3 regions of the Micromonospora sp. CA-244673 genome follow, and region 3 is predicted to be linked to each of the others. Evidence: predicted binding sites of a transcription regulator. Region 3 holds the regulator's gene; each other region holds the start of a gene.
What was found. Region 3 encodes HrcA, which represses chaperone genes, less so after heat shock. Its sites were predicted from a motif close to GGTTNGCACNCTCNNNNNGAGNGTGCNAACC; they were not measured.
Positions count from the first base shown of each region.

Region 1: the regulator HrcA is predicted to act here: its motif matches at 8,814-8,844, upstream of groES (co-chaperone GroES).
Region 2: the regulator HrcA is predicted to act here: its motif matches at 8,193-8,223, upstream of groL (chaperonin GroEL).

Region 1 covers NZ_CP192019.1:6,384,213-6,394,550, forward strand. The annotation lists gene ACQP12_RS29260 (GuaB3 family IMP dehydrogenase-related protein) at 1-823, opposite strand, end outside; gene guaB (IMP dehydrogenase) at 854-2,416, opposite strand; gene ACQP12_RS29270 (DUF5319 domain-containing protein) at 2,614-3,018, shown strand; gene ACQP12_RS29275 (helix-turn-helix transcriptional regulator) at 3,028-3,843, opposite strand; gene ACQP12_RS29280 (WhiB family transcriptional regulator) at 4,100-4,483, shown strand; gene ACQP12_RS29285 (molybdopterin-dependent oxidoreductase) at 4,850-6,526, opposite strand; gene groL (chaperonin GroEL) at 6,651-8,294, opposite strand; gene groES (co-chaperone GroES) at 8,365-8,679, opposite strand; gene ACQP12_RS29300 (THUMP-like domain-containing protein) at 8,992-10,218, shown strand; gene ACQP12_RS29305 (helix-turn-helix domain-containing protein) at 10,220-10,338, opposite strand, start outside.
Region 2 covers NZ_CP192019.1:6,729,633-6,739,970, reverse strand. The annotation lists gene ACQP12_RS31025 (DMT family transporter) at 1-948, shown strand, start outside; SAM riboswitch class I at 1,040-1,172, shown strand; gene thrC (threonine synthase) at 1,185-2,474, shown strand; gene ACQP12_RS31015 (N-acetyltransferase family protein) at 2,771-3,790, shown strand; gene paaN (phenylacetic acid degradation protein PaaN) at 3,843-5,516, shown strand; gene ACQP12_RS31005 (GNAT family N-acetyltransferase) at 5,577-6,095, opposite strand; gene ACQP12_RS31000 (cold-shock protein) at 6,320-6,523, shown strand; gene ACQP12_RS30995 (hypothetical protein) at 6,640-8,145, shown strand; gene groL (chaperonin GroEL) at 8,420-10,042, shown strand; gene ACQP12_RS30985 (hypothetical protein) at 10,110-10,338, opposite strand, start outside.
Region 3 covers NZ_CP192019.1:5,795,105-5,805,442, reverse strand. The annotation lists gene ACQP12_RS26550 (sugar ABC transporter substrate-binding protein) at 1-8, shown strand, start outside; gene ACQP12_RS26545 (carbohydrate ABC transporter permease) at 5-991, shown strand; gene ACQP12_RS26540 (carbohydrate ABC transporter permease) at 988-1,818, shown strand; gene ACQP12_RS26535 (MOSC domain-containing protein) at 1,886-2,530, shown strand; gene ACQP12_RS26530 (hypothetical protein) at 2,569-3,429, opposite strand; gene ACQP12_RS26525 (enoyl-CoA hydratase-related protein) at 3,531-4,316, opposite strand; gene hemW (radical SAM family heme chaperone HemW) at 4,336-5,559, shown strand; gene ACQP12_RS26515 (DUF4870 domain-containing protein) at 5,641-6,264, opposite strand; gene hrcA (heat-inducible transcriptional repressor HrcA) at 6,496-7,518, shown strand; gene dnaJ (molecular chaperone DnaJ) at 7,591-8,733, shown strand; gene ACQP12_RS26500 (16S rRNA (uracil(1498)-N(3))-methyltransferase) at 8,735-9,469, shown strand; gene ACQP12_RS26495 (SDR family NAD(P)-dependent oxidoreductase) at 9,502-10,263, opposite strand; gene ACQP12_RS26490 (histidine triad nucleotide-binding protein) at 10,311-10,338, shown strand, end outside.

The DNA.
Region 1 (10,338 bases), 590 kb from region 3:
TGGCGATGTCGCCGGAGGTCTGCATGTCGCCGTCGGCGATCAGGTGCACGTACCGGCCGCCGGTCTCGTCGAGGTAGTCGCGGCGGGCCGCCGCGGCGTCGGCGATGGCGGTGGCCATCGGCACCCGGATGCCGAGCACCGACTCGGTGGTGGACCAGTCGTCGCCGCCGATGCCGACGATGACGCCGGCCGCGCCGGTGCGCATGAGGTGCAGCGCCGTCTTGTAGTCGGTGCAGCCGCCGACGATGACCGGCAGGTCGAGGTCGGCGATGAACTCCTTGAGGTTCAGCGGCTCGTCCGTGGTGGAGACGTGCTCGGCGGAGACGATGGTGCCCTGGATGACCAGGATGTCCACGCCGGCGTCGAGGATCACCGGGGCGAGCGCCAGGGTGTGCTGCGGGGAGACCCGGACGGCCACCGTGCCGCCGCCGTCGCGCAGCTCGCGGACCCGCTCGGCGATCAGGTCGGGTCGGATCGGCTCCGCGTAGACCTCCTGGAGCCGCTTGGTGGCCCGGGCGTCCTCGTCCAGGCCGGCCAGTTCCTCCAGCACCTTGGCCGGGTTCTCGTAGCGGGTCCAGAGCCCCTCGACGTTGAGCACGCCGAGGCCGCCGAGCTGGCCGAGCCGCACCGCCGAGGCGGGGCTCATGGTCGCGTCGGAGGGGTGCCCGACGCACGGGATGCCGAACTGGTAGGCGTCGAGCTGCCACGCCGTGGAGACGTCGTCGACGTCCCGGGTGCGGCGGCTCGGCACGATGGCGATGTCGTCCAGGTGGTAGCCGCGCTGCGCGGTCTTGCCCAGCCCGATCTCGACCACGTCACGCATGGGGGACTCCAGGTGGTTGGGGGTGGTGGGTCAGCGGGAGTGGTAGTTGGGCGCCTCGACGGTCATCTGGATGTCGTGCGGGTGGCTCTCCTTGAGGCCGGCCGCGGTGATCCGGATGAGCTGGCCGCGCTGGTGCAGCTCGGGGATGCTCTCGGCACCGGCGTACCCCATCGCCAGCCGCAACCCGCCGACGAGCTGGTGGGCGACCTGGGCGAGCGGCCCCCGGTACGGCACCTGGCCCTCGACGCCCTCCGGGACCAGCTTCTCGTCGCTGGTCACGTCCTGCTGGAAGTAGCGGTCCTTGGAGTACGACTTGGCCTGGCCGCGGGACTGCATCGCGCCGAGCGAACCCATCCCCCGGTACGCCTTGTACTGCTTGCCGTTGATGAAGAGCAGCTCGCCGGGGCTCTCCTCGCAGCCGGCGAGCAGGCCGCCGAGCATCACGGTGTCGGCGCCGGCCACCATGGCCTTGGCGATGTCGCCCGAGTACTGGATGCCGCCGTCGCCGATCACCGGGACGCCGGCCGGACGGGCCGCCCGGGCGGCCTCCATGATGGCCGTGATCTGCGGTACGCCGACCCCGGCGACGATGCGGGTGGTGCAGATGGCGCCCGGGCCGACGCCCACCTTGACGCCGTCGGCGCCCGCGTCGACCAGCGCCTTCGCGCCGGCGTAGGTGGCGATGTTGCCGCCGACGATGTCGACGGCGACGTCCTTCTTGAGGCGGGCGACCATCTCCAGCACGGCTCGCTGGTGGCCGTGCGCGGTATCCACGATCACCACGTCGACACCCGCGTCGACCAGGGTCCGGGCCCGCTTGTACGCGTCCTCGCCCACGCCGATCGCGGCGGCCACCCGGAGCCGGCCGGCGTCGTCCTTGGTGGCGTCCGGGTACTGCTCGCTCTTGGTGAAGTCCTTGACCGTGATGAGCCCGCGCAGCTTCCCGGACTCGTCGACGATCGGCAGCTTCTCGACCTTGTGCTGGCGCAGCAGACCCAGCGCCTCGTCCTTGCTCACCCCGACCCGGGCGGTGATCAGCGGGGTCCGGGTCATGATGTCGCGGACCGGCGTGGCCGGGTCGGAGACGAAGCGCATGTCGCGGTTGGTCACGATGCCGACCAGCTGGCCCTGCCCGTCGACCACGGGGACGCCCGAGATCCGGTAGCGCCCGCAGAGCGCGTCGACCTCGCGCAGGGTGTCGTCCGGGCTGGCGGTCACCGGGTTGGTGATCATGCCGGACTCGGAGCGCTTGACCAGGTCGACCTGGAGCGCCTGGTCCTCGACGGAGAGGTTGCGGTGCAGCACGCCGATGCCGCCCTGCCGGGCCATGGCGATCGCCATGCGCGCCTCGGTGACCGTGTCCATGGCGCTGGAGAGCAACGGGATGGTCAGCTCGACGTTGCGGGTGAGCCGGGTGCGGGTGTTCACCCGGCTCGGCACCACGTCCGACTCGCCCGGCTGGAGGAGCACGTCGTCGAAGGTCAACCCGAGCGGCACCACCCGGGCCGAGCCGGCGGGCAGCTCGGGCAGGTGACCGCCCAGCTCACCGCCGTCGCGGCCGGCCGGGATCTCGGTGCTGGGCGAATTCTCCACGATTGCTCCCCTGAGCTGGTCGGACGGGCTGCAGCGAGGCGGCGCGCGCGGGCACCGGCGCACGCCGGCATGACGGCGCGTCGCTTCATCGTACCCATTGAGCTGGTCCGCCCCCGGCAGCGGCGGGCCGGGGTAGGCGGCGCCACAGGGAGTCCCGGGGGCGGACTTTCCGGTGGGTCGGGGACTACGGTGAGGGGGTGCACGACGAGCCCATCGACCCGTTCAACGGCGACCCGGCCGATCCGGCTGCCGGTCTGCACGACCCGCGCGAGGACGACGCGCTCGACCCGCTGACCGAGGTCGAGCGGCAGGACGTCCTTGAGGATCTTGCCGACCTGGAGATCTACCAGGCCCTGCTGCAGCCGATCGGTGTCCGCGGCCTGGTCATCGAGTGCGAGGACTGTCGGGAGCCGCACTACTTCGACTGGGACCTCCTCCGCGGCAACCTGCGCCACCTGCTCGACTCGGGGCGGCCCCGGGTGCACGAGCCGGCCTACGACCCCGACCCCGACCACTACGTGAGCTGGGACTACGCCCGCGGCTACGCCGACGGCGTGCACGACACCCTCACCGAGGGCACCGACGACTCCGCCGAGGAGTGAGCGGCCGGCTCAGGCGACCAGGCCGGCCCGGAAGCCGGCGGCCACGGCGTGCGCCCGGTCGCGCGCGCCGAGCTTGCGGAACAGCCGGCGGGCGTGCGTCTTGACGGTGTCCTCCGAGACGAACAGCTCCCGCCCGATCTCCGCGTTGCTCTTCCCCTCGGCCATGCCGAGCAGCACCTGAAGCTCACGCTCCGTGAGGCCGATGGCGCTGCGCGGGGTGCGCGCCGGTCGCTGCGGGCCACCCGCCGGCGCGGGCTCCGCCTCGGCCGCCGCCGGGTCGGCCGGGTCCTCGCCGCGCTGCACCGGGACCACCGTGGGCCCTCCACCGGGACCCTCCGCCGACCCCGCCGGCCACGCGGCCCCCGCGGGAGTACGCCCCGGCGCGGCCGACCGGGCCGGCCCACCGACCGCCGCGGCGTCCCGGGCCGGGTCGGTGACCCGGTGCCGGTTCGTGCGCCCGGGGGCCGAGAGCAGCAGCAGCGCCTTGGCAACCGCGCTGGTCAGGTCGTGGTCGGCATTCTGGATGAGGCCCCGCGCCCCGGCGCTGATGGTGGCCGCGGCGGCCTCCGACTCCTCGGCGCCGAGCAGCAGCACGGTGGCCTGCGGGGCGCGGGCGAGCACCCGGCGGACGAAGCCGGCGCTGTCCGGCCGGGTGAGGGCGGTGTCGGCGAGCACCACGTCGACCTGGCGCTCGGCGAGCCGCAGCATCACCTCGGGATCGGAGACGGCCGTCCGGAGCACGCCGGACAGCCCGAGCCGCGCCGCCGCGGAGGTCAAATGCTGGGCCGCGAGTGGTGTCCGAACGCACACGAGAACGCTACGCACAGTGGTCTCCTCTCCGACTCAGAGCAGACCACGACGGGGTGTGCTCGGGAGGAGGTTCCGGGCAATCATCCGAACTTTTCCGGCAGATGGGGCATATGCCGCCAACTGTCCGAGGTTTTCGATCACAGATGTGTGAGCGCGGGAAAGCCCGGGTACCGAGGGGTCACTCCGGAGACGGTGTCCCGCGCGGACCACCGCACCGGTAGGAGCTGGCCACGAAGATTCTCCGCGGTGCCGCGCGGGAGGAGGGGTGCTGATGTCGAACGTACGCAGGCTGCCCGGACCCATTGTCGACCTCTGGGACTGGCAGCGGCTCGGTGCCTGCCGCGGCCGGGACAGCGCGCAGTTCTTCCACCCGGACGGCGAGCGCGGCTCGTCGCGGCTGCGCCGCGAGTCCGGCGCCAAGGCCGTCTGCCGCGCCTGCCCGGTGCGCGCCGAGTGCGCCGCGCACGCCCTCTCGGTCCGCGAGCCCTACGGCGTGTGGGGCGGCTTCAGCGAGTCGGAGCGGCTGCGGCTGCTGGCCCTCGGCTGGGAGGACCTGGCCGACCGCCGGCAGGCCCGGGTGGACGTCGCCCGGCTGGAGGCCCGCCTCGGCCGGCCGCACAAGTCCGCCGTCCCGGACCAGCGCAAGATCGCCTGACGGCGACCCCGACCACCGCGACGCCGCGCTCCTCTCCCGGGGCGCGGCGTCGCCGCGTCACCGGCGAGCGGTCCTGCCGGCGTCATCCGCCCTGCCCCGCTGCCGGCCCCGGAGGACCTGCCGGAGACTACGAACTTGATGACGTAGGTGACTCGCCCGACCGGGACGACCACGCCCGCCGTCCTACGAACCTGATGACGTCGATGAGTCCGCCGGTGGAGTGGATGTCCGCGCGTCTGAGTCGTTCACGACATCAAGTTCGTAGCGTGCGACGAGGACCCTGCCGACCCGTCGGGCGGTGACCGCGGGGCCGCGCGTCGGCGGGTTCACCGTGGCCGCCCTGTCACAGCGTTGAGGGGGCGCGGATCAGCCGACCTTGACGGGGACGGTGTGCCAGCCGGTGGCGCCGTCCGGTGCGACCGGGCGCCGCTGCTCCGGCTGCGTCTCCCCGGAGGCGTCAGTGGCCCGGACCTGGAGCGTGTGGTCGCCCGGGGTGGCGTCCCACCGCCACGACCACTGCACCCAGGTGTCCACCGAGACGGTCGGGGCCAGGGTGGCCTCCCGCCAGGGGCCGCCGTCGACGCGTACCTCGACCTTGCGGATGCCCCGGTGCTGCGCCCAGGCCACCCCGGCGACCGTGACCGGGCCGGCGGTGAGCGGGTTGCGCCGGCGCGGCGTGTCGATCCGGGACTGCGTCCTGATCGGCCCCTGTGCCGACCACCCGCGCGGCACCCAGTACGCGTCGAAGTCGGCGAAGCTGGTCAGCTCCAGTTCGGTCACCCACTTGCAGGCCGAGACGTACCCGTAGAGGCCGGGCACCACCACCCGTGCCGGGAAGCCGTGCTCGACCGGCAGGGGCTCGCCGTTCATCCCGACCGCGAGCAGCGCGTCCCGCCCGTCCCGCAGCACCGCCGTGGGGGTGCCGCAGGTCCAGCCGTCGACCGAACGGCCGACCACCTGGTCCGCTCCCTCCTCCGGCTCGACCTCGTCCAGCAGTTCTCGGATCGGCACGCCCAGCCAGCGGGCGTTGCCGATGAGGTCCCCACCCACCTCGTTGGAGACGCAGGCCAGGGTGACGTAGCGCTCGACCATCGGCCGGGCGAGCAGGTCGTCGAAGCTCAGCTCGATCGGTTTGCGTACCCGGCCGTGGATGCGCAGCCGCCAGGTCGCCGGGTCGACCTGCGGCACCACCAGCGCGGTGTCGATCCGGTAGAACTCCCGGTTCGGGGTGACGAAGGGGGCGAGCCGGCTCACGGACAGGTCGGCGCCCGCCGGCACCGGTGGGGCGGGCGCCGCCGGGGCGGGCAGCCGCACCGCCTCGCGGGCCGCCGAGACGCCCCGCCGCCCGGCCAGCCAGTGCCCGCCGAGCCCGGCCACCGCCGCCGTGCCGGCCAGCAGGCCGACGCCACGCAGGAACCGGCGGCGCGACTCGTGGTCGCCGCCGTCGAGCGGCTCCCACCCGGCTGGAGTCTCGTCCCGCGCGAGCGCGGCGACGGCCGGCGGCGGCTCGGGCGCGGGTGGCTTCGGCGCGGAGGGCGTGGGTGCGGACGGCGCGGATGCGGACGGCCCTGGCTCCGGCGCGGCCGGCGAGGGCCGCGGCCCGGCGCCCTCTCCGAGCGGACCCGCCACGAAGGCCCACAGCGTCAGGGCCCCCAGCAGGCCGCCGACCAGGGAAGGCAGCGCGTCGAAGGCGTTCGCGCCGGCCCGGCTGAGCGCGGCGGCCACCCCGAGGGCGGCGAACGCGGCGATGCCGGCCAGGCCGATCCGGAGCCGCCGGGCCGCCAGCACGCCGATCAGCGCCGCGATCGCGGCCAGCAGCCCCGCCGAGCCGACCAGGAGGGCGATCTTGTCGTACGTGCCGAAGACCGCGATGGCGAACTGCTTGAGCGGCTCCGGCACCACGTCGACGACCAGCCCGCCGACCGCGATGAGCGGGGCGGACCGGGGGCCGGTGAGGACGGCCACCGGTTCGGCGACGCCGATCGCGACGGCCGCGGCGGTCACCCCGGCCAGCGCGGCTCGACCGCGCGACATGTTGCTCACGGCGACCAGTGTCGTCGGTCGGAGCGGGCGACCGCCAACCTCGTCAGCGTTCCGTAAGCAGATACGGGTCAGGGCACACCGCCGGCTGGCGGTGTGCCCTGACGTCAGGCCGTACGGCTCGGGATCAGAAGCCCGGGCCGTGCTGGTGGCCGTGCCCGTGGCCGTGGCCGTGACCGGCGTCGGCCGGCTCGGCCTTCTCCGGCTTCTCCACCACCAGGCTCTCGGTGGTGAGCAGCAGGCCGGCGATCGAGGCGGCGTTGGTCACCGCGTTGCGGGTCACCTTCACCGGGTCGAGGATGCCGGCCTTGACCAGGTCGACGAACTCGCCGGTGGCGGCGTCGAGGCCGTTGCCCCACTCCTTGCCGGCGACCTTCTGCACCACGACGTAGCCATCGTGGCCGGCGTTCTGCGCGATCCAGCGCAGCGGCTCGACCAGCGCCTTGCGCACGATCGAGACGCCGACCTTCTCGTCGCCGGTGAAGCCCAGGTCGTCGTCGAGCACCGGCAGGATCTGGGCCAGGGCGGCGCCGCCACCCGGGACCGTGCCCTCCTCGACCGCGGCCTTGGTCGCGGCGATGGCGTCCTCGATGCGGTGCTTGCGCTCCTTCATCTCGACCTCGGTGGCCGCGCCGACCTTGATCACCGCGATGCCACCGGAGAGCTTCGCCAGCCGCTCGGCCAGCTTCTCCCGGTCCCACTCGGAGTCGGAGGCCTCGATCTCCTTGCGGATCTGGGCGACCCGGTCGGCGACCTCGGCGGCCTGGCCGCCACCGTCGACGACCGTGGTGTTCTCCTTGTCGACCACGACGCGACGGGCGGTGCCGAGCACCTCCAGGCCGACCTGGTCGAGCTTGTAGCCCAGCTCCGGGGCGACCAGCTCGGCGCCGGTCAGGATCGCCATGTCCTGGAGCATCGCCTTGCGGCGGTCGCCGAAGCCGGGGGCCTTCACGGCGCAGACCTTGATGGTCTTGCGGATCGCGTTGACCACCAGCGTGGACAGGGCCTGGCCCTCGACGTCCTCGGCGATGATGAGCAGCGGCTTGTTGTTCTGGAGAACCTTCTCCAGCAGCGGCAGCAGCTCCTCGATCGCCGAGATCTTCTGCGTGGTGATCAGGATGTACGGGTCCTCCAGGACCGACTCCTGCCCCTCCACGTCGGTGACGAAATTCGGCGAGATGAAGCCCTTGTCGAACTGGAGACCCTCGGTCACCTCCAGCTCGGTGATCAGAGCAGAGCCCTCCTCGACGGTGATGACACCGTCGCGGCCGACCCGCTCCATCGCCTCGGCGATCAGCTCGCCGATGGTGCTGTCCTGCGCGGAGATCGTCGCGACGTGCGCGATCGACTCCTTGTCGGCCACCTCGACGGCCCGGCCGAGCAGCGCCTCGGAGACCTTGGCGGCCGCCGCGTCGACGCCCCGCTTGAGGCCGGTCGGGTTGGCCCCGGCGGCCACGTTGCGCAGGCCCTCGCGGACCATGGCCTGGGCCAGCACGGTCGCGGTGGTGGTCCCGTCGCCGGCGACGTCGTTGGTCTTGGTCGCCACCTCCTTGACCAGCTGCGCGCCGAGGTTCTCGTACGGGTTGGTGAGCTCGATCTCCTTGGCGATCGTCACGCCGTCATTGGTGATCGTGGGCGCACCAAACTTCTTGTCCAGGACGACGTTGCGCCCGCGCGGGCCGAGAGTGACCTTGACCGCGTCCGCGAGGGCGTTGACACCGTGCTCCAGCAGGTGCCGGGCGTCGTCCGAGAAGCTCAGGATCTTCGCCATCTGTATCCCTTCGAAGCGACGTTGCCCCGGCCCGGCGAGCCGGACCGGGGCAACGACACTGATCGGTTGCTTACTTCTCGATGACCGCGAGGACGTCGCGGGCGGAGAGCACCAGGTACTCCTCGCCGGCGTACTTGACCTCGGTGCCGCCGTACTTCGAGTAGAGGACGGTGTCGCCGACCTTGACGTCGATCGGCACGCGGTTGCCCTTGTCGTCGATCCGGCCCGGGCCGACAGCGAGGACGGTGCCCTCCTGCGGCTTCTCCTTGGCGGTGTCGGGGATCACGATGCCCGAGGCGGTGGTGGTCTCGGCCTCGTTCGCCTGGACCACGATGCGGTCCTCGAGCGGCTTGATCGCAACCTTGGTCGCGGTAGTCACGGGCATACCCTCCTGGGGTACTTGGTGTCGTTGCCGGTCGGCACGCCGACCAGCGTCAATCTGCCACATGCCACCGGGCGGGGCCGTCGTCGCGGGTGCCGGTCCGCCTGGCGCTCAACCCCCGGACACCAGGGCCCGGGCGTTGGCACCCTCAGGGTGAGAGTGCTAATCGCAGGTTATTCCTCGGCTAGCACTCCGTCAAGGAGAGTGCCAACGCGCCGCGCCCCGTGTCGCATCATCCGGCCGGACCGGAGTCGACGGCGACGGGCCACGAGGGGTCCGGGGCGGTCGGCCGGGGGTGGCCGGGAGAATGCCCGGGTGGACCTGGAACAGTTCGCCGCCCTGCGTACCCCCGAGGGGTCGGCCGCGCTCGACGCGGCGGCGCGGGTGGCCCGCGGCGACCCGCTGACGGCGGCGGCGGCGCTGCGCTCCGCCGGGGTGCCGGCCGGGCTCGCGGCGGCGGCGTTGACCCAGGCCGAGCTGCGCCGCCGTGCTGTGGGCAAGTTCGGCCCGGCGGCGGCCGGGATGTTCCTCACCCGGGCCGGCCTGGAGCAGGCCACCCGGGGGGTCGTGGCGCGGCGCCGGGCGGAGCGCCTGCGCGCCGCGGGCATCGCCACCCTCGCCGACCTGGGGTGCGGCCTCGGGGCGGACGCGCTCGCCGCGGCCCGCGCCGGCATCCGGGTGTACGGCGTCGAGGCCGACCCGGTGACCGCCGCGATGGCCGCCGCGAACGCCGAGGCGGCCGGGTTGGGCGACCTGTTCACGGTGGAGTGTGGGGACGCCACGGCGTTCGACGTGGGCCGGGTCGACGGGGTCTTCTGCGACCCGGCCCGCCGGAAGGCCGGCACCGGCCGGCGCATCTTCGACCCGAACGCCTACTCGCCGCCCTGGGACTTCGTCACCGGGCTGGCCGAGCGGGTGCCGCACACGGTGGTGAAGGTGGCCCCGGGACTGGACCATGCGCTGATCCCGGCGGGCGCGGAGGCGGAGTGGGTGAGCGTCGACGGCGACCTGGTCGAGGCGGCGCTCTGGTGCGGCGCGCTGGCGGCGGTGCCCCGCCGCGCCACCGTGCTCCGCGAGAAGGACGGGCACCCACCCGACGCCTCCGGCGGAGCAGGGGTCGCCTCCTACCAGCTCACCGGCGCCGGTGACGCCGAGGCGCCGGTGGGCCGGCCCCGCGGCTTCCTGTACGACCCGGACCCGGCGGTGGTGCGCGCGCACCTGGTCGCCGAGCTGGCCGGCGAGCTGGACGCGACGCTGGCCGACCCGAGCATCGCCTACCTGTACGGCGACGAGGCCCGGCCGACCCCGTTCGCCCGCTGCCTGGAGGTCACCGACGTCCTGCCGTTCTCGCTGAAGCGGCTGCGCGCCCTGCTGCGGGAGCGCCGGGTCGGGCGCGTGGAGATCCTCAAGCGCGGCTCGGCGCTGGAGCCGGAAAAGCTGCGCCGGGATCTGCGGCTGGCCGGCGACGCGGCGGCCAGCCTGGTGCTGACCCGGGTGGCCGGCGCGCCGACCGTGCTGCTCTGCCGCCCGGTGCCCGGCTGAGTCAGGACGCCTCGCGGACGCGCAGGTCGGCCAGCCACACCTCGGCCAGGTCGCTGAGCGCGACGCCGAGGACCTCGCTGAGGCAGACCACGGTGCCGAACGCGGGCGCCGGAAGCCGGC
Region 2 (10,338 bases), 930 kb from region 3:
GCCTTCCCGCTCTTCGCCGTGGTGAGCTGGGGCGTCATGTTCCCCGTGCTGGCCAGCGCGCTCACCCGGGTGGACGCGCTCAACCTGACCACCGCCCGGTACGTGCTCGCCACCGCCGTGCTGGTGGCCCTGCTCCTGGCCCGGGAAGGAGTGGCCGCACTGGGCACCGCGCGGCGCGGGACGGAGGTGCTGCTGCTCGGCGCGCTCGGCTTCGCCGGCTTCAACACGCTCACCAACCTCGCGCTCGGGATGGCCGCCCCGCAGCAGGTCGCCCTGTTCGCCGCCACCGTGCCGGTGGTCACCCAACTGGTCCGCTGGGCGCGGGACGGCGTACGGCCCCGGCCCGCGCTGCTCGGCCTCTCCCTGGTCGCGCTCGTCGGCGTCGGCCTGGTGATCACCCGCGGCCGGCTCGACGGGCTGGGCGAGTTCGGCCTGGGCGGGCTGCTCATGGTCGGCGCGGTGCTCGGCTGGGCGTTCTACACCCACGGGGCGAGCCGGTTCCCCGAGTGGTCGCCGCTGCGCTACACCACGCTGACCTCCGTCGCCGGCGCGCTCGCCCTGCTCGCCGTCAGCGCGGTCGCCGACCTCACCGGGCTCCAGCACGCGCCGGCCGCCGCCGATCTCGTCGCGGTCTCGCCCCAGCTCGCGTACGCGGTGCTGATCGCCGCCGTCGTCGCGGGCCTGGCCTGGAACACCGGCGTGCGCCGGCTCGGGCCCGCCGACGCCGCGCTGTTCATGAACCTGGTGCCGGTGACCACGTTCGCGGTCCAGCTCCTGCGCGGCTACCGGCCGGGCGCGGTGGAGCTGGTCGGCGCCGGGCTGACCGTGGCCGCCCTGGTGGCCGCGAACCTCGTCACCCGTACCCGGAAGGCTCCCGCGGCCCCGGCGGCGGTCGCGGTGACCGACCGCGTCGCGGTGATCGAGCCGGTCGCGGTCGTCGCGCGCTGATCCGCGGGGCCGGCGGGGCCGGGGCTCACACCGTGGGAACCCGGCTCCGCCGCGCCCCGGCACCCGCATAGACTCGGCGGCACAACTGCATACCTCATCCAGAGGGGCTGAGGGATACGGCCCGATGACGCCCCGGCAACCACCCGCGCGCTCGACGACGAGCGACCGCGGGCAGGTGCCAATTCCGTCCCCGCCGCACCCGGCGATGCGGGGAAAGATGAGAGGAAACCCTCGACATGACGTCGACGATTCCCGCCGCCTCCGGCATCGACACCAGCCTCAGCCCGGCCCGCGCCCTGGTCTGCCGCGCCTGTTCCGCGCGCTACCCGCTGGCCGCCCAGCACGCCTGTTACGAGTGCTTCGGCCCGCTGGAGGTCGACTACGACACCGCGGCCCTGTCCGCCGTGACCCGCGAGCAGATCGAGGCCGGCCCGAAGAACCTCTGGCGGTACGCCGCCCTGCTCCCCGCCGGCCAGGACCCGGCCACCCGGGTCACCCTCGACCCGGGGCTGACCCCGCTGGTCGCCGCCCCGCACCTCGCCGCCGAGCTGGGCGTCACCGGCCCGCTCTGGGTCAAGGACGACAGCGGCAACCCGACCCACTCGTTCAAGGACCGCGTGGTCTCCGTGGCGCTGACCGCGGCCCGCGCGCTCGGCTTCACCCGCTACGCCTGCGCCTCCACCGGCAACCTGGCCAACTCGGTGGCCGCCCACGCGGCCCGGGCCGGGGTGCCCTCGGTGGTCTTCATCCCCGGTGACCTGGAGCAGGGCAAGGTGGTGACCACCGCCGTCTACGGCGGCGAGCTGGTCGCCATCGACGGCTCGTACGACGACGTGAACCGGCTCTGCGGCGAGCTGGTGGAGACCGACGAGTTCGAGGACACCGCGTTCGTCAACGTGAACGTGCGGCCCTACTACGCGGAGGGCTCGAAGACCCTCGGCTACGAGGTGGCCGAGCAGCTCGGCTGGCGGATCCCGGCCCAGGTGGTGATCCCGATGGCCAGCGGCGAGCTGCTCACCAAGATCGACAAGGCGTTCCAGGAGCTGGTCGAGATCGGGCTGGTCGAGGCGCCGGCCGGCGGCTGGAAGGTGTTCGGCGCGCAGTCCGCCGGCTGCAACCCGATCGCCACCGCGCTGCACGCCGGCACCGACACGATCGTCCCGGTCAAGCCGACCGGCATCGCCAAGTCGTTGAACATCGGCGACCCTGCCGCCGGCCTCTACGCGCTGGAGGCGGTGCGCCGCACCGGCGGCTGGATGGAGTACGCCGACGACGACGAGATCCGCGCCGGCATCCGGCTGCTCGCCCGCACCGCCGGCGTCTTCGCCGAGACGGCCGGCGGCGTCACCGTGGCGGTGCTGCGCAAGCTGGTCGAGTCCGGCCGGCTCGACCCGGCGGCCGAGACGGTCGTCTTCAACACCGGCGAGGGCCTCAAGACCCTCGACGCGGTCGCCCCCGAGGTCGGACCCACCCACCGCATCCGGCCCAGCCTCCGCGCCGCCCGCGACGCGGGCCTCCTGTCCTGACCCCGGCCCCGGACTCATCCGGGCGGGGGATGGGCGGATCGCCCGGGCGGGGGATTGGGGTGATCCGTTGGGTAACTGGCTTTTCGCTGTGAGTGTGGAAAACGCGCCGACAAGGACTTGACGGCAGGAATTGGACGGCGCAAGATGCTCCGTGCGGGAGGGCATCCGCCGGAGACTTTTCAAGTTCTTGCGACCCAACGCCGGAGGCGTTGTGCGGACGTCCCTCCCGACCAACGTCCGAAGGGGCCAGCGGAAAACCGCTGGCCCCTTCGCTGTGCGGGGGCCACGCTCGGGGCATGGGCATCTCCGTCTCCCCCCTCGATCCGGCCGACCAGGCGACCCTCGACGCGGTCCACCGGACGGCGGTCGCGGCCCAGGCCGTTGACGAGCCGGACCTCCCGCCGCTGTGCCGGCGGCGGTTCGAGGCGCCGCTGCGGCACCCCATGCCCGGCGTCGACACCCACTGGTGGGTGGCCCGCCTCGACGGGGTGCCCGCCGGCTGGGCCCGGCTGTATCTGCACACGCTGGACAACACCGAGAACGCCAGCGTCGAGCTGATGGTGGACCCCGCGTACCGGCGGCGCGGGGTCGGGCGCGCCCTGCACGAGCACGGGCTGCGGCTGCTGCGCGAGCACGGCGGCAAGCGGCTCGTCGGTTCGACCGTCACCGCGCTGCCCGGGGATGAGGGCCGGGAGTTGCCCGGAGCCGCCTTCGCGGCGGCCGTCGGCGCGAAGCCGGCGCTCGCCGATGTCCGCCGCCGGCTGGACGTCACCGCGCTCGACCGGCCCCGGCTGGCCGGCCTGCTGGCCGAGGCCCGGGAGGCGTCCGCGGGCTATCGCGGCGTCCGCTGGTCGGACCACACCCCCGAGGAGTACGTCGCCGACGTCGCCTACCTGGAGGGCCGGCTGCTGCTGGACGCGCCCCTCGGTGACCTCGAATGGGAGCAGGAGAAGGTCGACGCCGAGCGGATCCGGGGCACCGAGCGGGCGCTCGACGCGCGCGGGGTCCGCCGGTACAGCGCCGGGGCGGTGCACGAGGCGTCCGGCCGGCTGGTGGCCTGGAGCATGGTCAGCCTCGACGCGAGCAGCACCTGGCACGCCTGGCAGCAGATCACCATCGTCGACCCGGACCACCGCGGCCACCGGCTCGGCCTGCTCACCAAGATCGAGAATCTGGAGCACGCGCTCGCCCATGAGCCGGAGCTGCGCGTGATCGACACCTACAACGCGGCGGCGAACACCCACATGATCGCGATCAACGAGCAACTCGGCTACCGGCCGGCGGCCGGCTCGACCGACTGGCAGCTGACGATCTGACTTGTGACACGCCACTACTGATCTGGTGGCTCGCTGTTGCATGATGGCGGGCATGACGGAGACCCCGCACCCCCTGTACGACAGGCACGCCGAGACCCTCAACCGGGCGCTGACCGCGATCACGGAGCGCGGGTACTGGTCCGCCTATCCCGAGTCGCCCAGCCCCCGGGTGTACGGCGAGACCGCCGCCGCCGACGGCAAGGCCGCCTTCGAGGCGTACCTGGGTGGCGACTTCCCGCTCGACCAGCCGGGCGACGGCGGCACGGTCGCCACCGAGGTCAGCCCGTTCGGCCTGGCGCTCGACGTGCGCTACCCGCACGCCACGGCCGACCAGCTCGTGACCGCCGCCACCGCCGCGCTGCCGGCCTGGCGCGACGCCGGCCCGCAGGCCCGGGTGGGCGTCTGCCTGGAGATCCTCGACCGGCTGCACAAGAACATCTTCGAGCTGGCCAACGCGGTGCAGTTCACCAGCGGCCAGGCCTTCGTGATGGCCTTCCAGGCCGGCGGCGCGCACGCGCTGGACCGGGCGCTGGAGGCGATCGCCTACGCGTACGCCGAGATGACCCGGCACCCGGGCACGGCCGGCTGGGAGAAGGCCGCCGGCAAGGGTGACCCGCTGCGGATGAGCAAGACCTTCCACGTGGTGCCTCGCGGCGTGGCCCTGGTGATCGGCTGCAACACCTTCCCGACCTGGAACTCCTACCCGGGGCTGTTCGCCTCGCTGGCCACCGGCAACCCGGTGGTCGTCAAGCCGCACCCGCGCGCGGTGCTGCCGCTCGCCATCACCGTGAAGTACGCCCGCCAGGTGCTCGCCGAGGCCGGCTTCGACCCCAACCTGGTGCAGCTCGCCCCCGAGGCGGCCGGCGAGAAGCTCGCCTCGACCCTGGCCCTGCACCCGGCCGTCAAGATCGTCGACTTCACCGGCTCCACCGAGTACGGCGACTGGCTGGAGGCCAACGCCCGGCAGGCCGCCGTCTACACCGAGAAGGCCGGCCTGAACACGGTGGTGATCGACTCCACCGACGACTTCGCCGGGCTGTGCCGCAACCTGGGCTTCACGCTGACCCTGTACAGCGGCCAGATGTGCACCACCTCGCAGAACCTGCTGATCCCCCGGGACGGCATCGAGACCGACCAGGGGCACAAGAGCTTCGAGGAGGTGGCCGCCGGCATCGCCGGTGCGGTCGCCAAGCTCACCGCCGACCCGGCCCGGGGCGTCGAGCTGACCGGCGCGATCGTCAACGACGGCGTGCTGGAGCGGCTGGAGGAGGTCACCAAGGTCGGCGAGCCGGTGCTGGAGTCGCGGACCGTGGCGCACCCGTCCTTCCCGGACGCCGTGGTGCGGACGCCGACCGTGGTGAAGCTCGACGCGGCCGACACCGCGACCTACTCCCGCGAGTGGTTCGGCCCGATCTCGTTCGCCATCGCGACCGACTCGACCGCGCACAGCCTGGAGATCCTCCGCTCGACCGTCGGCGAGAAGGGGGCCCTGACCGCCGGCGTCTACTCGACCGACGAGGCGGTGCTGGACGCGGCCGAGGCGGCCGCTGTCGACGCCGGCGTGCACCTCTCCTGCAACCTGACCGGCGGGGTGTTCGTCAACCAGTCCGCGGCGTTCTCCGACTTCCACGGCTCGGGGGCGAACCCGGCGGCGAACTCGGCGCTGACCGACGGCGCGTACGTGGCGAACCGGTTCCGCATCGTGCAGAGCCGCCGGCACGTCTGACGCTCGCCGCGTCCGGGTGCGTCTGTTGTCGCCGGAGCGACGACAGGCGCACCCGAACCGTCAGGCGGGACGGCGCATCTGGAGTTCGCGGAGCGTCGGGATCCTCGGGTGCGGGACGCGCACGCCGGTGTCCACGAAGCCCAGCTTCTCGTACGCCCGGCAGGCGCGGTCGTTGCCGACCACCACCTCCAGCATCAGCTCGGGCCGGCCGCACGCCCTGGACCAGGCCGCCACCTCGTCCACCAGCGCGCCGAGCAGCCCCCTGCCCCGCCAGGCCGGCGTCACGTAGACGGCGTAGATCACGGTCAGCCCCGGTTCCCCCGGATCGACCGTGCCGCCGGCGTGGCCGACCAGCCGGCCGCCCGGGTCGGCCACGAACTGGGCGTTCTGCTCGCCCTGCGAGACGGCGGCGATCCGGGCCGCGTACTCGGCGTGCGGCCGGGCGGCGGCCTCGGCCACGGTCTCCAGGAAGGCCAGCGGGGAGTCGGCCAGCATCTCCAGCCGGAGCGCCCGCATCCGGGCGGCGTCCGCCGGGCGGACCCGCCGGACGGTGGTGGTCGTGGTGGGCGCGCTGGTCATGTCGCATGCATACCGGAAGGGCCGCCACCCGCGCCCGGCCGGGCCCGGACTGCGACCGGAATATGCCCGATTTGTGGTCGTGCGCGGTCGTCACGCCTCGTGTAGCGTGCGATTTCGGTCACACGATTCAGCGGCCGTCGCCGATCGCTGAGCCGGTGGCCCACCGGTGCCGGTCCGCCGGTTCCCGGGGTCGTGGAACGCCGCGCAGAGTGAGGAAGTGCACCGTGGCACAGGGCACCGTGAAGTGGTTCAACTCCGAAAAGGGCTACGGCTTCATCGCCGTCGACGGCGGGCAGGACGTCTTCGTCCACTTCTCCGCGATCGAGATGGACGGCTACAAGGCGTTGGACGACGGCCAGCGGGTCGAGTTCGAGATCGCCCAGGGCCAGAAGGGCCCGCAGGCCGAGCGGGTTCGCGTCATCGCCTGATCCTCCGTGGCCGCCGCCCGATCGGCGGCCGCGTCACCCCGACGAGGGGGCTGCGGCGCAGGCCCGCGCCGTGGAAGATCATGGACCGTTCCAGCCGCCGCTGCTGAGGAGGGTTCATGTCCGACCTGCCCCCGTCGGGTTCCACCGAGCCGGTGCCCCCGGCGTCGCCCGGTGTCCCGGTCGACCCGACCCGGTCCACGCCGCCGGCCGCCGCGCCGGCCCCGGCGTCGGGGCATGCGGTCGACCCCACCGCGCCCGGCTCGACCACCCCGACCGATCCGGCCAGCCCCGCGACGCCGGCTGATCTGATCCGGCCCGCCACTCCGGCCGGCCCCGCCGTGCCGGCGCAACCCGGCCCGTCGACCGACCCTGCGGCTCCCGCCCAGGCCGGCCCGTCGACCGACTCTGCGGCTCCCGCCCAGGCCGGCCCGTCGACCGACCCTGCGGCTCCCGTCCAGGCCGGCCCGTCCGGCGATGCCGTCGCGCCCGCCCAGCCCGCCTCGCCGGCCAGCCCGGGCGGGTTCGCCGTTCCGGGGCAGCCAGGGCCCGAGGGGTGGGGCGGCGTCGCCGGCCAGCCGGGAGTCGGCGGGCAACCCTGGGACGCGGACCCGGCCGGGCCGCCGCAGGGCTGGGCCTGGCCGGCCGGTGGCCCTCCGCAGCCCGGGGCGCCCTACCCCGGCTACCCGCTTCCCGGGGCGGCCTACCCCGGCCACCCGCTGCCCGGGGCGGCCTACCCCGGCTACCCGCTGCCCGGCCAGCCGTACGGCTGGCACCCGGGTCTCGACCCGCAGGATCCGCTGGTCACCCCGCCGCACGCGGGCGTCGGCGGCTGGTTCAGTCGGTGCGGGGGCGCGCTGCGGCGCGGCTGGCGGCAACTCCTGCCGATCATGCTGCTCACCCAGACCGTTCCGGCGGCCGTGATCGCGGTGATCTCGCTCGCCCTCGCACCGACCGAGCAGCCGGTCACCGGCGCGGACGGCGCCCCGGTGCTGCCGAGCGGCTACTTCGAGCACGTGTTCGCCTTCTACGGCGCCGTGCTCCTCGCCGCGCTGATCTTCGGCCCACTGCAGAGCGCCGGCTGGGCCGCCGGCACCTGGGTGGTCGCCCGCCAGGCGGCCGGTGAGCCGGTCGGGGTCGGGGCGGCGCTCCGCTACGGGCTGCGCCGCGCCCTCGGCCTCTGGGGCTGGACCATCGTGGCCTCGTTGCTCATCACGGTCGGCGCCTGCTTCTGCCTGCTGCCCGGCCTGTACGCGGCGTTCGCATTTGCCCTGTTCGGCCCGATCTACCTGTTCGAGCGGCAGGAGCCGATCGGCCGGGCCTGGCGGATGTTCCACCAGCGGTTCGGCATGGTGCTCGGCCGGGTGGCGCTGGTCATCGGCGTGCTGATCGCCGCCGCGGTGCTGGACGGCGCGCTCGGGCTGGTCAACCAGCTCGTCTTCGGGGTGGACCCGATGGCCGCTCCGGGCACGGCCGCGGGCGCCGTGACGCTGGCCGTGGTGGGCGCGGTGCTGGCGACCCCGGCCTATCTGGCGCAGCTCGTCGGGCTGGTCGCCACGTACGCCGAACAGCGGGCCCACGAAGGCCCGGTGAAGGCCGCCCGACTGGCCGCGGAACTCGGCTGAGCGGGGGCAGCGTGCTTGCACTCGGCTAGGGAGAGTGCTAAACAAGTCATTGGCACTCGCGTACGGTGAGTGCCAATGGTCGGGACGGTAGGGCCACGGTCGTGCCGGTGTCGAGATGGCGCCGGAGCGGCACGGGCCGGTCGTCGCGGGCTGTCCGGCCCGACCGAGGAGACGTCGTCGTCGCCAGGTGGCGACGTCCCCAAGGTGCGTACACCAGACGGCCCATCCGGGGAATCCCCGGGTGGCCCGTGAGTGTCCAGGAGGACAACGCCGTATGGCCAAGATGATCGCGTTCGACGAAGAGGCGCGCCGCGGCCTCGAGCGGGGCATGAACCAGCTCGCCGACGCCGTGAAGGTGACCCTCGGCCCCAAGGGCCGCAACGTCGTGCTCGAGAAGAAGTGGGGTGCCCCCACCATCACCAACGATGGTGTGAGCATCGCCAAGGAGATCGAGCTCGAGGACCCCTACGAGAAGATCGGCGCCGAGCTGGTCAAGGAGGTCGCGAAGAAGACCGACGACGTGGCCGGTGACGGCACGACGACGGCGACCGTCCTGGCCCAGGCCCTGGTCCGTGAGGGCCTGCGCAACGTGGCCGCCGGCGCCAACCCGATGGCCCTGAAGCGGGGCATCGAGGCGGCCGTGGCCAACGTCTCGGAGGAGCTGCTGAAGCTCGCCAAGGACGTGGAGACCAAGGAGCAGATCGCCTCCACCGCCTCCATCTCCGCCGCTGACCCCAGCGTCGGTGAGATCATCGCCGAGGCGATGGACAAGGTGGGCAAGGAAGGCGTCATCACCGTCGAGGAGAGCAACACCTTCGGCCTCGAGCTCGAGCTCACCGAGGGCATGCGCTTCGACAAGGGCTACATCTCCGCCTACTTCATGACCGACCCGGAGCGTATGGAGGCCGTCTTCGACGACCCGTACCTCCTGATCGTCAACAGCAAGATCTCCTCGGTGAAGGACCTGCTCCCGATCCTGGAGAAGGTCATGCAGTCGGGCAAGCCGCTGCTGATCATCTCCGAGGACATCGAGGGTGAGGCCCTGGCGACCCTGGTGGTCAACAAGGTCCGTGGCACCTTCAAGTCGGTCGCCGTCAAGGCGCCGGGCTTCGGTGACCGCCGCAAGGCCATGCTGGCCGACATCGCCATCCTCACCGGTGGTCAGGTCATCAGCGAGGAGGTCGGCCTCAAGCTCGACGCCGTCAGCCTCGACATGCTGGGCCGCGCCCGCAAGGTCGTGGTGACCAAGGACGAGACCACCATCGTCGACGGTGCCGGCGACGCCGACCAGATCCAGGGCCGGGTCAACCAGATCCGGGCCGAGATCGAGAAGAGCGACTCCGACTACGACCGCGAGAAGCTGCAGGAGCGCCTGGCCAAGCTGGCCGGCGGTGTTGCGGTGATCAAGGTTGGCGCGGCCACCGAGGTCGAGCTGAAGGAGCGCAAGCACCGCATCGAGGACGCCGTCCGCAACGCGAAGGCCGCCGTCGAGGAGGGCATCGTCCCGGGTGGTGGCGTCGCGCTGGTGCAGGCCGGCAAGACCGCCTTCGACAAGCTGGACCTGGCCGGCGACGAGGCGACCGGCGCGCAGATCGTCAAGATCGCGCTGGACGCCCCGCTGCGGCAGATCGCCGTCAACGCCGGCCTCGAGGGTGGCGTCGTCGTCGAGCGCGTCCGCAACCTCGACCCGGGTCACGGCCTCAACGCCGCGACCGGCGAGTACGTGGACCTGCTGGCCGCGGGCATCATCGACCCGGCCAAGGTGACGCGTTCCGCCCTGCAGAACGCCGCCTCGATCGCCGCGCTGTTCCTCACCACCGAGGCCGTCGTGGCGGACAAGCCGGAGAAGACCCCGGCCGCCCCGGCTGGCCCGGGTGGCGGGGAGATGGACTTCTGAGTCCAGCTTCACCAGCACGCCGAAAGGGGGCGGGCCGCGTCAGCGGTCCGCCCCCTTTCCGTCTGTCTCAGGTCGGCAGTCGGCGCTGGTTGCGCCGCTTGTGCGCCCGGTCGTAGGGCGGCGTGAGCCGGATCGGTTCGTCCACCGGTTGCAGTGGTTCCTCGGCGGAGGGTCCATCCGCCGCGGTCATTTCCGCGAGCTGTTCGGCGTCGCCGAAGTCGAGCCGGTCGAACGGCAGTTGGCCGGGAAGCTCGCCGACCGGTCGCCAGCTCGCCGGCTGGTCGTCGGTCCGTTCG
Region 3 (10,338 bases):
CCAAGTGACCACGCTGACCGAGGCCACCGGCGAGGCCGCCGCGCGGGAGACCCCCGCGCGGCGGCGCCGCCGTGTGGACCGCCTTCCGTACCTGCTGCTCCTGCCCTGCCTGGCGATCATCGCGGTGCTGCTGCTCTGGCCGCTCGGCCAGGTCGTGATGATGTCCTTCTACAAGCTGGACAGCGTCCGGCAGCTGCGGGGCGACCGCGAGTGGCCGTGGGTGGGCCTGGCCAACTACGCGCAGATCCTCGGCGACCCGTTCTTCCGTACGGTGCTGCGCAACACCGTGCTCTTCGCCGTGGCCAACGTGGTGCTCACCATGATCCTCGGCACCCTGGTCGGGCTGCTGCTCAACCGGCTCGGCAGGAAGATGGCCACCTTCGTGGCGAGCTGCGTGATGCTGGCCTGGGCCACCCCGGCGCTGACCGGCACCATCGTCTGGAAGTGGATCTTCGACGACACCAGCGGCCTGGTGACCTGGCTGTTCAACAAGCTTCCGGACGGGCTCTCCACGGCCCTGTTCGGGCGCAGCGACTGGACCGGCTACGGCTGGTTCAACGACCCGCTGCTCTTCTTCGGCATCCTGACCCTCGTGGTCGTCTGGCACTCGTTCCCGTTCATCGCCGTCAGCGTGCTGGCCGGGCTGAAGAGCGTGCCGAGCGAGCTGCAGGAGGCCGCCCGGGTCGACGGGGCCGGCCCGTGGCGGGTCTTCTGGTCGGTCACCTTCCCGATGCTGCGGCCGGTCTTCGGCATCCTCGTGGTGCTCTCCACGATCTGGGACTTCAAGGTCTTCACCCAGCAGTTCGTGCTGGCCGGCGGCACCCAGGACCGGTCGACGTTCATGCTGTCGATCTACTCGTACGCGGAGGCGTTCTCGCCGCCGCCCAAGTACGGGCTGGGCTCCGCCATCGCCGTCATCCTGACGCTGATCCTGCTGGTGGTGACCGGCGTGTACGTCCGTATGGTGCTCCGGCAGGAGGACGAGTCGTGAAGAAGATCGCCCTCAACGGCGCCGGCCTGCTGGTCGCGCTCTTCGCGGCCTTCCCGGTCTACTGGATGGTCGCCACCTCGCTGAAGCCCAACAAGGAGATCTTCTCGGCCACGCCGCGCCCGGTCCCGGCGGAGCCGACCCTGGAGCACTACCGGGAGATCCTCACCGGCAACCTCATCCCGGGCGTGACCTTCACGGACTTCTTCCTCAACAGCGCGCTGGTCGCGGTGGCCACCGTGGTGTTGAGCGGGCTTGTCGCGCTGCTCGCCGCGACCGCGGTGGCCCGGTTCCGCTTCAAGCTGCGCACCACCTTCCTGATCCTGCTGCTGGTGGTGCAGATGATCCCGCTGGAGGCGCTGGTCATCCCGCTGTTCCTGATGATCCAGCGGCTCGGGCTCTACAACACCCTGCCCAGCCTGATCCTGACCTACCTCGGCTTCTCGCTGCCGTTCGCGGTCTGGATGCTGCGCGGCTTCGTGGCCGCGGTGCCCAAGGAGCTGGAGGAGGCGGCGGCGATCGACGGGGCCAGCCGGGCCCAGACCTTCCGCAAGGTGCTCTTCCCGCTGGTCGCGCCCGGCCTGGTGGCCACCAGCATCTTCTCCTTCATCACCGCCTGGAACGAGCTGATCTTCGCGTTGACCTTCGTCAACGACCAGAGCAAGTACACGCTGCCGGTGGCCATGACGTTCTTCTTCGGGCGGGACGACACCGCCTGGGGTTCGGTGATGGCGGCCTCGACGCTGTTCACCCTGCCGGTGATCGTCTTCTTCCTGCTGGTCCAGCGCCGGATGGTGTCCGGCCTGGTGGCCGGCGCGGTCAAGGGCTGACCCGTCCGCCGGGTGCCGGGAGGAACCCGTTTTCCCGCACCCGGCGGCGGCACCTAGGCTGACCGCCATGACGGGCAGGCTGGCGGCGGTGAACATCGGCGGGGTGACCGAGGCGGAGTGGGCGGGCGACCCGAGCGGTCGCAGCGGTATCGACAAGCGGCCCGTCGACGGCCGGGTGGAGATCCGCTTCGCCGGCGTCGCCGGGGACTTCATCGGCGAGCGGGCCCACCACGGCGGCCCCGACCAGGCGGTCTACGCGTACGCCGAGGAGGACGCCGGCTGGTGGGCCGGCGAGCTGGGCCGGTCCCTGCGGCCGGGCGCCTTCGGCGAGAACCTCACCACCTGGGCGGTGGACGTCACGGGCGCGGTGATCGGCGAGTGCTGGGCGGTCGGCTCCGCGCTGCTGCAGGTGACCAAGCCGCGCACCCCGTGCACCACCTTCGTCGGCTTCTGGGGCGTGCCCGACCTGATCAAGCGGTTCACCCTGCGGGGTGCGCCCGGGGCGTACCTGCGGGTGCTGCGGGAGGGTGACGTGGGCGCCGGCGACCCCGTCGAGGTGGTCGACCGGCCGGCGCACGGGGTGACGATCGGCCAGGTGTTCCGGGCGACCACCCTCGAACCGGAGTTGCTGCCGCGCCTGCTCGACGTGCCAGAGCTGCCCGAGTCGGTGCGGGCCAAGGTCCGCCGCCGCCTCGGCGCCGCCGCCGGCTGACCACCCCGACCGCTCGGGCCGGCCCGGGCCGCGCCGGGTCAGGCCGCGGCGAAGACCTCGGCCAGCACCTGGGTCGCCGGGTCGCCCTTCACCTTGGCCCAGGTGCCCTGCTCGGCCGTCCACTCCAGGCCGCCGAACCGCACCAGCTTCACCCCGTGGTCATCGGCGTGCGAGACCAGCCAGTGGGCGTACCGCCAGCCGTTGCGGCTGTCGGCGGCCGGCACGGTCAGCCCGGTCAGGTCGGTGCCCGAGCTCAGCTCCGGCAGGCCCCAGTCGAGGGCCAGGCTCTGCATCAGGGCGCTGGCGGCGGCCGGGCCGCGCATCGTCGGCGTCGGGCCGACCGTGCAGGCCACCGCCCCGGTCGCGTTCCCCAGCAGGGCGCGGGTGAGCACCTGCGACTCGTCCGCCCACTTCTCGTACGCCTCGGGGTAGGCCGACCGCTGGACCCGCTGGGCGGCCTCGGTGACCCGCAGCTTCTCCCAGCCCTTGACCTTCTTCAGCGCGGCGTAGAACTTCTTGGCCGCGTAGCGCGGGTCGCGGATCTCGTCGGGGGTGCCCCAGCCCTGGCTCGGGCGCTGCTGGAACAGGCCGAGGGAGTCCCGGTCGCCGTGCGCGATGTTGCGCAGGTGCGACTCCTGGTAGGCCGTCGCCAGCGCCACCACCACGGCCCGCTCCGGCATCTTGCGCTGCACCCCGATGGCCGCGATGGTGGCCGCGTTGGCCATCTGGTCGGCGCTGAGCACGACCTCGCCGTCGGCCTTGACGGTGCAGGTCCGGCTGGCCATCGGCAGCCGCAGCTGGTGCCCGAACTGCTTCGCGACGAACCACACGCCGAGCAGGGCCAGGACCGCCACCACCACACCCGATGCCACGATCGCCGCTCGCGTTCGCACCCGCACCCCCAGTCCCGACAGCCCGCCAAGCGTACGTCGCCCACTCCCGTCCCCGGGTCGGCCGACCGGATGCCTCACGGTCCGTAGCCGACCCCGCACCTCCGGCCTCAGTCTGCGGCGGGCACCCAGGCCGCGGGCCGCTTCTCCCGGAACGCGAGGACGCCCTCCCGGCCCTCCTCGGACAGGAAGTACCCGGTGGAGAGCGCGGCCAACTCGGCGATCTCGGCGCGCAGGTCGGTGGCGGCCGGGCGGCGCAGCAGCTCCTTGGTGCCGGCGAGGGCCTTCGGTGCGCCCTTCACCAGCGAGGCGCAGTACCGGTCCACGGCGTCGTCCAGCGCGTCCGCCGGCACGGCGGCGGTGACCAGGCCGATCTCGGCGGCCCGCCGGCCGTCGAACGTGTCGCCGGTCAGGTACAGCTCGGCGGCGGCCCGGGGGTGCAGCCGCGGCAGCACGGTCGCCGAGATCACCGCCGGGATCACCCCGATCCGGACCTCGGTGAAGGCGAACGTGGCCTCCTCGGCGCAGACCGCCAGGTCCGCGGCGGCGATCAGGCCCAGCCCGCCGGCCCGCGCCGGCCCGGCCACCCTCGCGAGCACCGGCTTCGGGCACTCCCGGACCGCGACCAGCACGTCGCCCAGCATCCCGGCCGGCACGGAACCGCTGGCGTACGCGGCGGCCGTCTCCTTCAGGTCGGCCCCGGAGCAGAACACCGGGCCGGTGTGGTCCAGCACGACGGCCCGGACCGCGTCGTCGGCGACCGCCGCGGCCAGCCCGGCCAGCAGCTCGGTCATCAGCGGGGTGGAGAGCGCGTTGCGGTTGTGCGGGCTGTCCAGGGTGAGGGTGGTCACCCCACGGGCCGTGGCGACCCGCACGAGAGCGTCCGGAGAGGTCATGCCGGGCACACTAGTGGCCATGCCCGGCGTCCTTCCAGAAGGCGAACCCGTCCCGCGCGACGGGGCGCTGCCCCCTGCCGCCCGCCGCGCCGTCGGCGCACGCGGCTTCGGCGTGTACGTGCACGTCCCGTTCTGCGCCAGCCGGTGCGGCTACTGCGACTTCAACACCTACACGGCCGCCGAGCTCGGCGGCGGCGCCAGCCGCGAGACGTACGCCGACACCGTGCTGGCCGAGCTGGCTCTCGCCGGCCGGGTGCTGGGCGACACCCCGCCGCCCCGGGTCGACACCGTCTTCGTCGGTGGCGGCACGCCCACCCTGCTCCCGGCCGACGACCTGGCCCGGATCCTCGACGGCATCGACCGCACCTGGGGGCTGGCGGCCGACGCCGAGGTGACCACCGAGGCCAACCCGGAGACGGTCACCCCGCAGTCGCTCAAGACGCTGCGGGCCGCCGGCTACACCCGGATCTCGCTGGGCATGCAGTCCGCGGCGCCCGGCGTGCTGGCGATCCTCGACCGGCAGCACAGCGCCGGCCGGGCCACCGCCGCCGCGCTGGAGGCGCGGGACGCCGGGTTCGACCACGTGAACCTGGACCTGATCTACGGCACGCCGGGGGAGTCGGCCGAGGACTTCGCCGCCTCGCTGGACCAGGTGGTCGCGGCGGGGGTGGACCACGTCAGCGCGTACGCCCTGATCGTCGAGGACGGCACCCGGCTGGCCGCGCGGATGCGCCGCGGCGAGCTGCCGTATCCCAGCGACGACGTGGCGGCGGACCGTTACCTCGCGGCGGAGGCGGCCCTCGGCGCGGCCGGCTTCTCCTGGTACGAGGTCTCCAACTGGGCCCGCTCCGAAGCGGCCCGGTGCCGGCACAACCTGCTCTACTGGACCGGCGCCGACTGGTGGGGCCTGGGCCCGGGGGCGCACAGCCACGTCGGCGGGGTGCGCTGGTGGAACGTCAAGCACCCGACCGCGTACGCCCAGCGGCTGGCCGCCGGGGAGTCGCCCGGCCTGGCCCGGGAGGTGCTCACGCCGGACGAGGCGCACATGGAGGACGTGATGCTGCGGCTGCGGCTCGCCGACGGGCTGCCCCTGTCCGGGCTCGACGAGGCGGGCCGGGCGGGCGCCGAGCGGGCCCGGGCCGGCGGCCTGCTCGACGCGGGCGCGTACGCCGCCGGGCGGGCGGTGCTCACCCTGCGCGGCCGGCTGCTCGCCGACGCGGTCGTCCGCGACCTGCTGCCCTGACCGGACCCGGCCGGCCCACGCGGTCGCCCCCGACGCTGCCCGGACGGGCCCGGCCGGCCCTCCGGGCCGGCCGGGCCGGGCTCACTTGATCAGGTTGGCCGACATCGGGTAGCGGTAGGGCTGCCCCTCGTTGGCCTTCACTCCGGCCATGATGCCGAAGATCACGCCGATGATGACGGCCGCGCCGACGGCGAGGAAGCCGACGAGGATGCAGCTCAGGATCCAGCCGACGAGGCCCACGATCGACCACACGAGCTGGAAGTTGAGCGCCGACACCGCGTGCTGGCGCACGGTCGGGGACTGGTTGCCCCGCGCCAGCATGGCGACCAGCGGCGGGAGCCACCCCAGCACACCGCCGCTGACGAACATCGCCGCCGCCCCGCCGAAGTGCGCGACGAGGGCCCAGGTCTTGTCGTCGTTGTTGGCGTAGCCGGCGGGCGGCCCGTAGGCGCCGCCGCCCGGGTAGCCGCCGCCCGGCGGGGGATAGCCGCCCGGGGGTGGGTAGCCGCCCGACGGCGGCTGGCCGCCGGGAGGTGGGGGATAGCCACCGGGCGGGGGATAGCCGCCCCCGGCCGGCGCCCCGGACAGTGGTGCGGTGGGTGGTTCGCCGGCCGGCGACGAGCCGTACGGTGCCGACGGCGGGGTCGGCTCCGGCGGCGGTGCGCCGGAGTCCCCCGCTCCGGGAGGGCGAGGAGGTTCAGTCATGGACGTCACGGTAGGTCCCGGGGGCAAGGGCACACCAGAGCGAGATCGCCCGGGATGTCCGGCTGTTCGGCCCTGGCGGGTCGGATGTGCGGCGGGCCGCACCGGAGGTACGTCGCTGATCATCGCGTCGGCGGGTCGGCCGACGTAGACTGGCACTCGCTACAGTCGAGTGCCAGACGCCCGGCGGACGCCGCGCGCCGGGGCGGACGAGGTGCGTCAGGAGGTGGGGAGATGGGTCTCGACGACCGCAAGCTCGCCGTGCTGCGCGCGATCGTCGAGGACTACGTCGCCACGCAGGAGCCGGTCGGCAGCAAGGCCCTGGTCGAGCGCCACCAGCTGGGCGTCTCTCCGGCGACCGTCCGCAACGACATGGCGGTGCTGGAGGAGGAGGGCTACATCCGGCAGCCCCACACCAGCGCCGGCCGGGTGCCCACCGACCGCGGCTACCGGCTCTTCGTCGACCGGCTCTCCCGGGTCAAGCCGCTCAGCCCGGCCGAGCGCCGGGCGATCGAGCGCTTCCTGGTCGGCGCGGTCGACCTGGACGACGTGGTGCACCGCACGGTCCGGCTGCTGGCCCAGCTCACCCGGCAGGTCGCCGTGGTGCAGTACCCGAGCCTGGCCCGCTCCAAGGTGCGCCACCTGGAGCTGGTGCCGATCTCCACCACCCGGCTGATGGTCGTCATGATCGCCGACACCGGCCGGGTCGAGCAGCGGCTGGTCGAGATGCCCGGGCCGGTCGCCCCCGACGACGTGACCGACCTGCGCCGGGTGGTCAACGAGAAGCTGGTCGGCTCCCGGCTCTCCGACACCCCGCCGCTGGTGCAGGCCCTGGTCGACGAGTCGACCCCGCAGCTGCGCCCGGCCATGGCCACGCTTTCCAGCGTGCTGCTGGAGACCCTTGTCGAACGGCACGAGGAGCGCATCGCGCTGGCCGGCACGGCCAACCTCACCCGGGGCGGCCTGCTCGACTTCCAGGGTTCGCTGCGCCCGATCCTCGAGGCTCTCGAGGAGGAGGTCGTGCTGCTCAAGCTGATCGGGGAGGCCGAACCGAGCACCACCCGGGTGCTCATCGGCGACGAGAACGAGATCGACAACCTGCGCGCCGCCTCGGTGGTCAGCACCGGGTACGGCCCGGGCAGCACGATCGTCGGTGGGCTCGGCGTGCTCGGGCCGACCCGGATGGACTACCCCGGCAATATCGCCATGGTGAGGGCCGTGGCACGCTACGTGGGCGAGTTGCTGGCCCAGAACTGACCAGTCAGACCGACGGCCGGCTCCGGCCGACGACCGGCGCAACGCGAGACGAACATGAGGACACCGAACGCAGTGGCCAGGGACTACTACGGCATTCTCGGCGTGAGCCGGGACGCCTCCGATGACGAGATCAAGCGCGCCTACCGCAAGCTGGCGCGGCAGTTCCACCCGGACGTCAATCCGGACCCGGAGGCACAGGAGAAGTTCAAGGACATCAACGCCGCGTACGAGGTGCTCTCGGACGATCGGAAACGGCAGATCGTCGACCTGGGCGGCGATCCGCTCGCCCCGGGCGGCGGGGGCGCGGGTCCGGGCGGTCCGGGCGGCGCCGGCCCGTTCGTCGGCTTCCAGGACATCATGGACGCCTTCTTCGGCGGGGCGGCCGGCGGCAGCCGGGGCCCGCGGCCGCGTACCCGGCCGGGCGCCGACGCGATCCTGCGCCTGGAGCTGGACCTGAACGAGACGGCGTTCGGCGTCGAGGCGCCGATCACCGTCGACACCGCCGTGCTCTGCACCACCTGCTCCGGCGCGGGCACCGCGGCCGGCACCCACCTGGCCACCTGCGAGGCCTGCGGCGGCCGGGGCGAGGTGCAGTCGGTGCAGCGGACCTTCCTCGGCCAGGTGGTCTCCGCCCGGCCCTGCACGGTCTGCCAGGGCTACGGCACCACCATCCCGCACCCCTGCCCGACCTGCGCGGGCGACGGCCGGGTGCGCACCCGCCGCTCGCTCACCGTCAAGATCCCGGCGGGCGTCGAGGACGGCATGCGGATCCGGCTGGCCCAGCAGGGCGAGGTCGGTCCGGGAGGCGGCACCGCCGGCGACCTCTACGTCGAGATCCACGAGCGCCCGCACGACGTCTACTCGCGCAAGGGCGACGACCTGCACTGCCGGGTCACCGTGCCGATGACCGCGGCGGCGCTCGGCACCCGGCTGACCATCAAGACCCTCGACAGCGAGGAGACGGTCGACGTCAAGCCGGGCACCCAGCCGGGCAGCACGCTGCGGCTGCGCGCCCGGGGCGTGCCGCACCTGCGCGGCACCGGCCGGGGCGACCTCTACGTCCACCTCGACGTGCGGACCCCGACCAAGCTCGACGCCGACCAGGAGCGGATGCTGCGCGACTTCGCCAAGACCCGCGGCGAGGAGGTCGCCGAGCTGACCAAGCAGGGCGGCTTCTTCTCCCGGATGCGCGACGCCTTCAACGGGCACGCCTGAGGTGTCGGCGCCGCTGTTCCTGGTCGAGGCGCTGCCCACCGGTGACACGCTGACGCTGGACGGCCCCGAGGGGCACCACGCGGCCACCGTGCAGCGGCTGCGCGTCGGCGAGGAGCTGCTGCTCGCCGACGGGCGGGGCGGCACGGCCGGCGCGGTGGTCACGGCCGTCGGCAGGGGCACCCTCGACCTCCGGGTCACCTCCCGGGGGTACGCCGACGCGTCCGTCCCCCGGCTGGTCGTGGTGCAGGGCATCGCCAAGGGCGACCGGGGCGAGCTGGCCGTGCAGGCGATGACCGAGGTCGGGGTGGACGAGATCGTCCCCTGGGCGGCGTCCCGCTCGGTGACCCAGTGGCGCGGGGACCGGGGCGTACGCGCGCGGGAGAAGTGGGCGGCCACCGCCCGGGAGGCGGCCAAGCAGGCCCGCCGGCCGTGGCTGCCGGTGGTGGCGGGCACGCCCGACGAGTCGACCACCACGGTGACCCGGCGGATCGCCGGGGCGGCCGCCGCGTTCGTCCTGCATGAGGAGGCCGAGGAGCGGCTGACCACGGTCGAGCTGCCCGACGCCGGCGAGATCGTCCTGGTGGTCGGCCCCGAGGGCGGCATCACCGACACCGAGCTGTCGGCCTTCGGGGAGGCCGGCGCGCGCCCGGTCCGCCTGGGCCCGTCGGTGCTCCGCACGTCAACAGCCGGCGTGGCCGCGCTGACCGTCCTGTCCACCCGCCTGTCCCGCTGGTAGACCCGCCCCGCACGGCGCTGCGAGTGGGCGTGTCAGGTGCGGAGGTAGGAGGCGCCGTTCAGGTCGACGATCGTTCCCGACGCCCACTCCGCTTCAGGGCTGGCCAGCCAGTGCACCGCCGCGGCGATCTCCTCGGGGCGGGCCACCCGGTTGAACGGGGACTGGGCGCGGATCGCGTCGCCCCGCTCGCCGCTGAGGTGGGTCGTGGTCATGTCGGTCGCCACGAAGCCGGGCGCGACCGTCGCCACGGCGATGCCGTACGGGGCCAGGGCCAGCGCCAACGACTGACCGAGCGCGTTCAGCCCCGCCTTGCTCGCCCCGTACGCGGGCTGCTCGGGCTCACCCCGGAAGGCGCCCCGGGACGACACGTTCACGATCCGGCCGCCCCGCTCGCGCATGTGCTGGGCGGCGCACCAGGTGGCGTTCGCGGCGCCGGTCAGGTTGGTCTCCAGGACCAGCCGCCACTGCTCCCGCCACTGGTCGTACGTGTTACCGAAGACCGGGTGGGGCAGGTCGCGGGGCCCGTAGACGCCGGCGTTGTTGACCAGGACGTCGAGACCGCCCAGGCGCTGCGCCGCCTCGTCCACCATGGCCCGCACGGCGTCCGGGTCGGCCAGGTCGGCACGGACCATCACGTGCCCGTCGCCGGGCAGTTCCGCCCGCAGCGCCTCGGCCAGCTCCGCGGAGTCCCGGTGGTGGATCGCCACCCGGTCCCCGCCCGCCGCGAACGCCCGCGCCACGGCGCGGCCGATGCCGCGCGAGGCCCCCGTCACCAGTACCGCCCGAGAAGTCACGCGGCACATCATGCCTCAGCCGGTACGGCACGATTTACCATGCCCCGATGGGAACCGACTGCCTGTTCTGCCGGA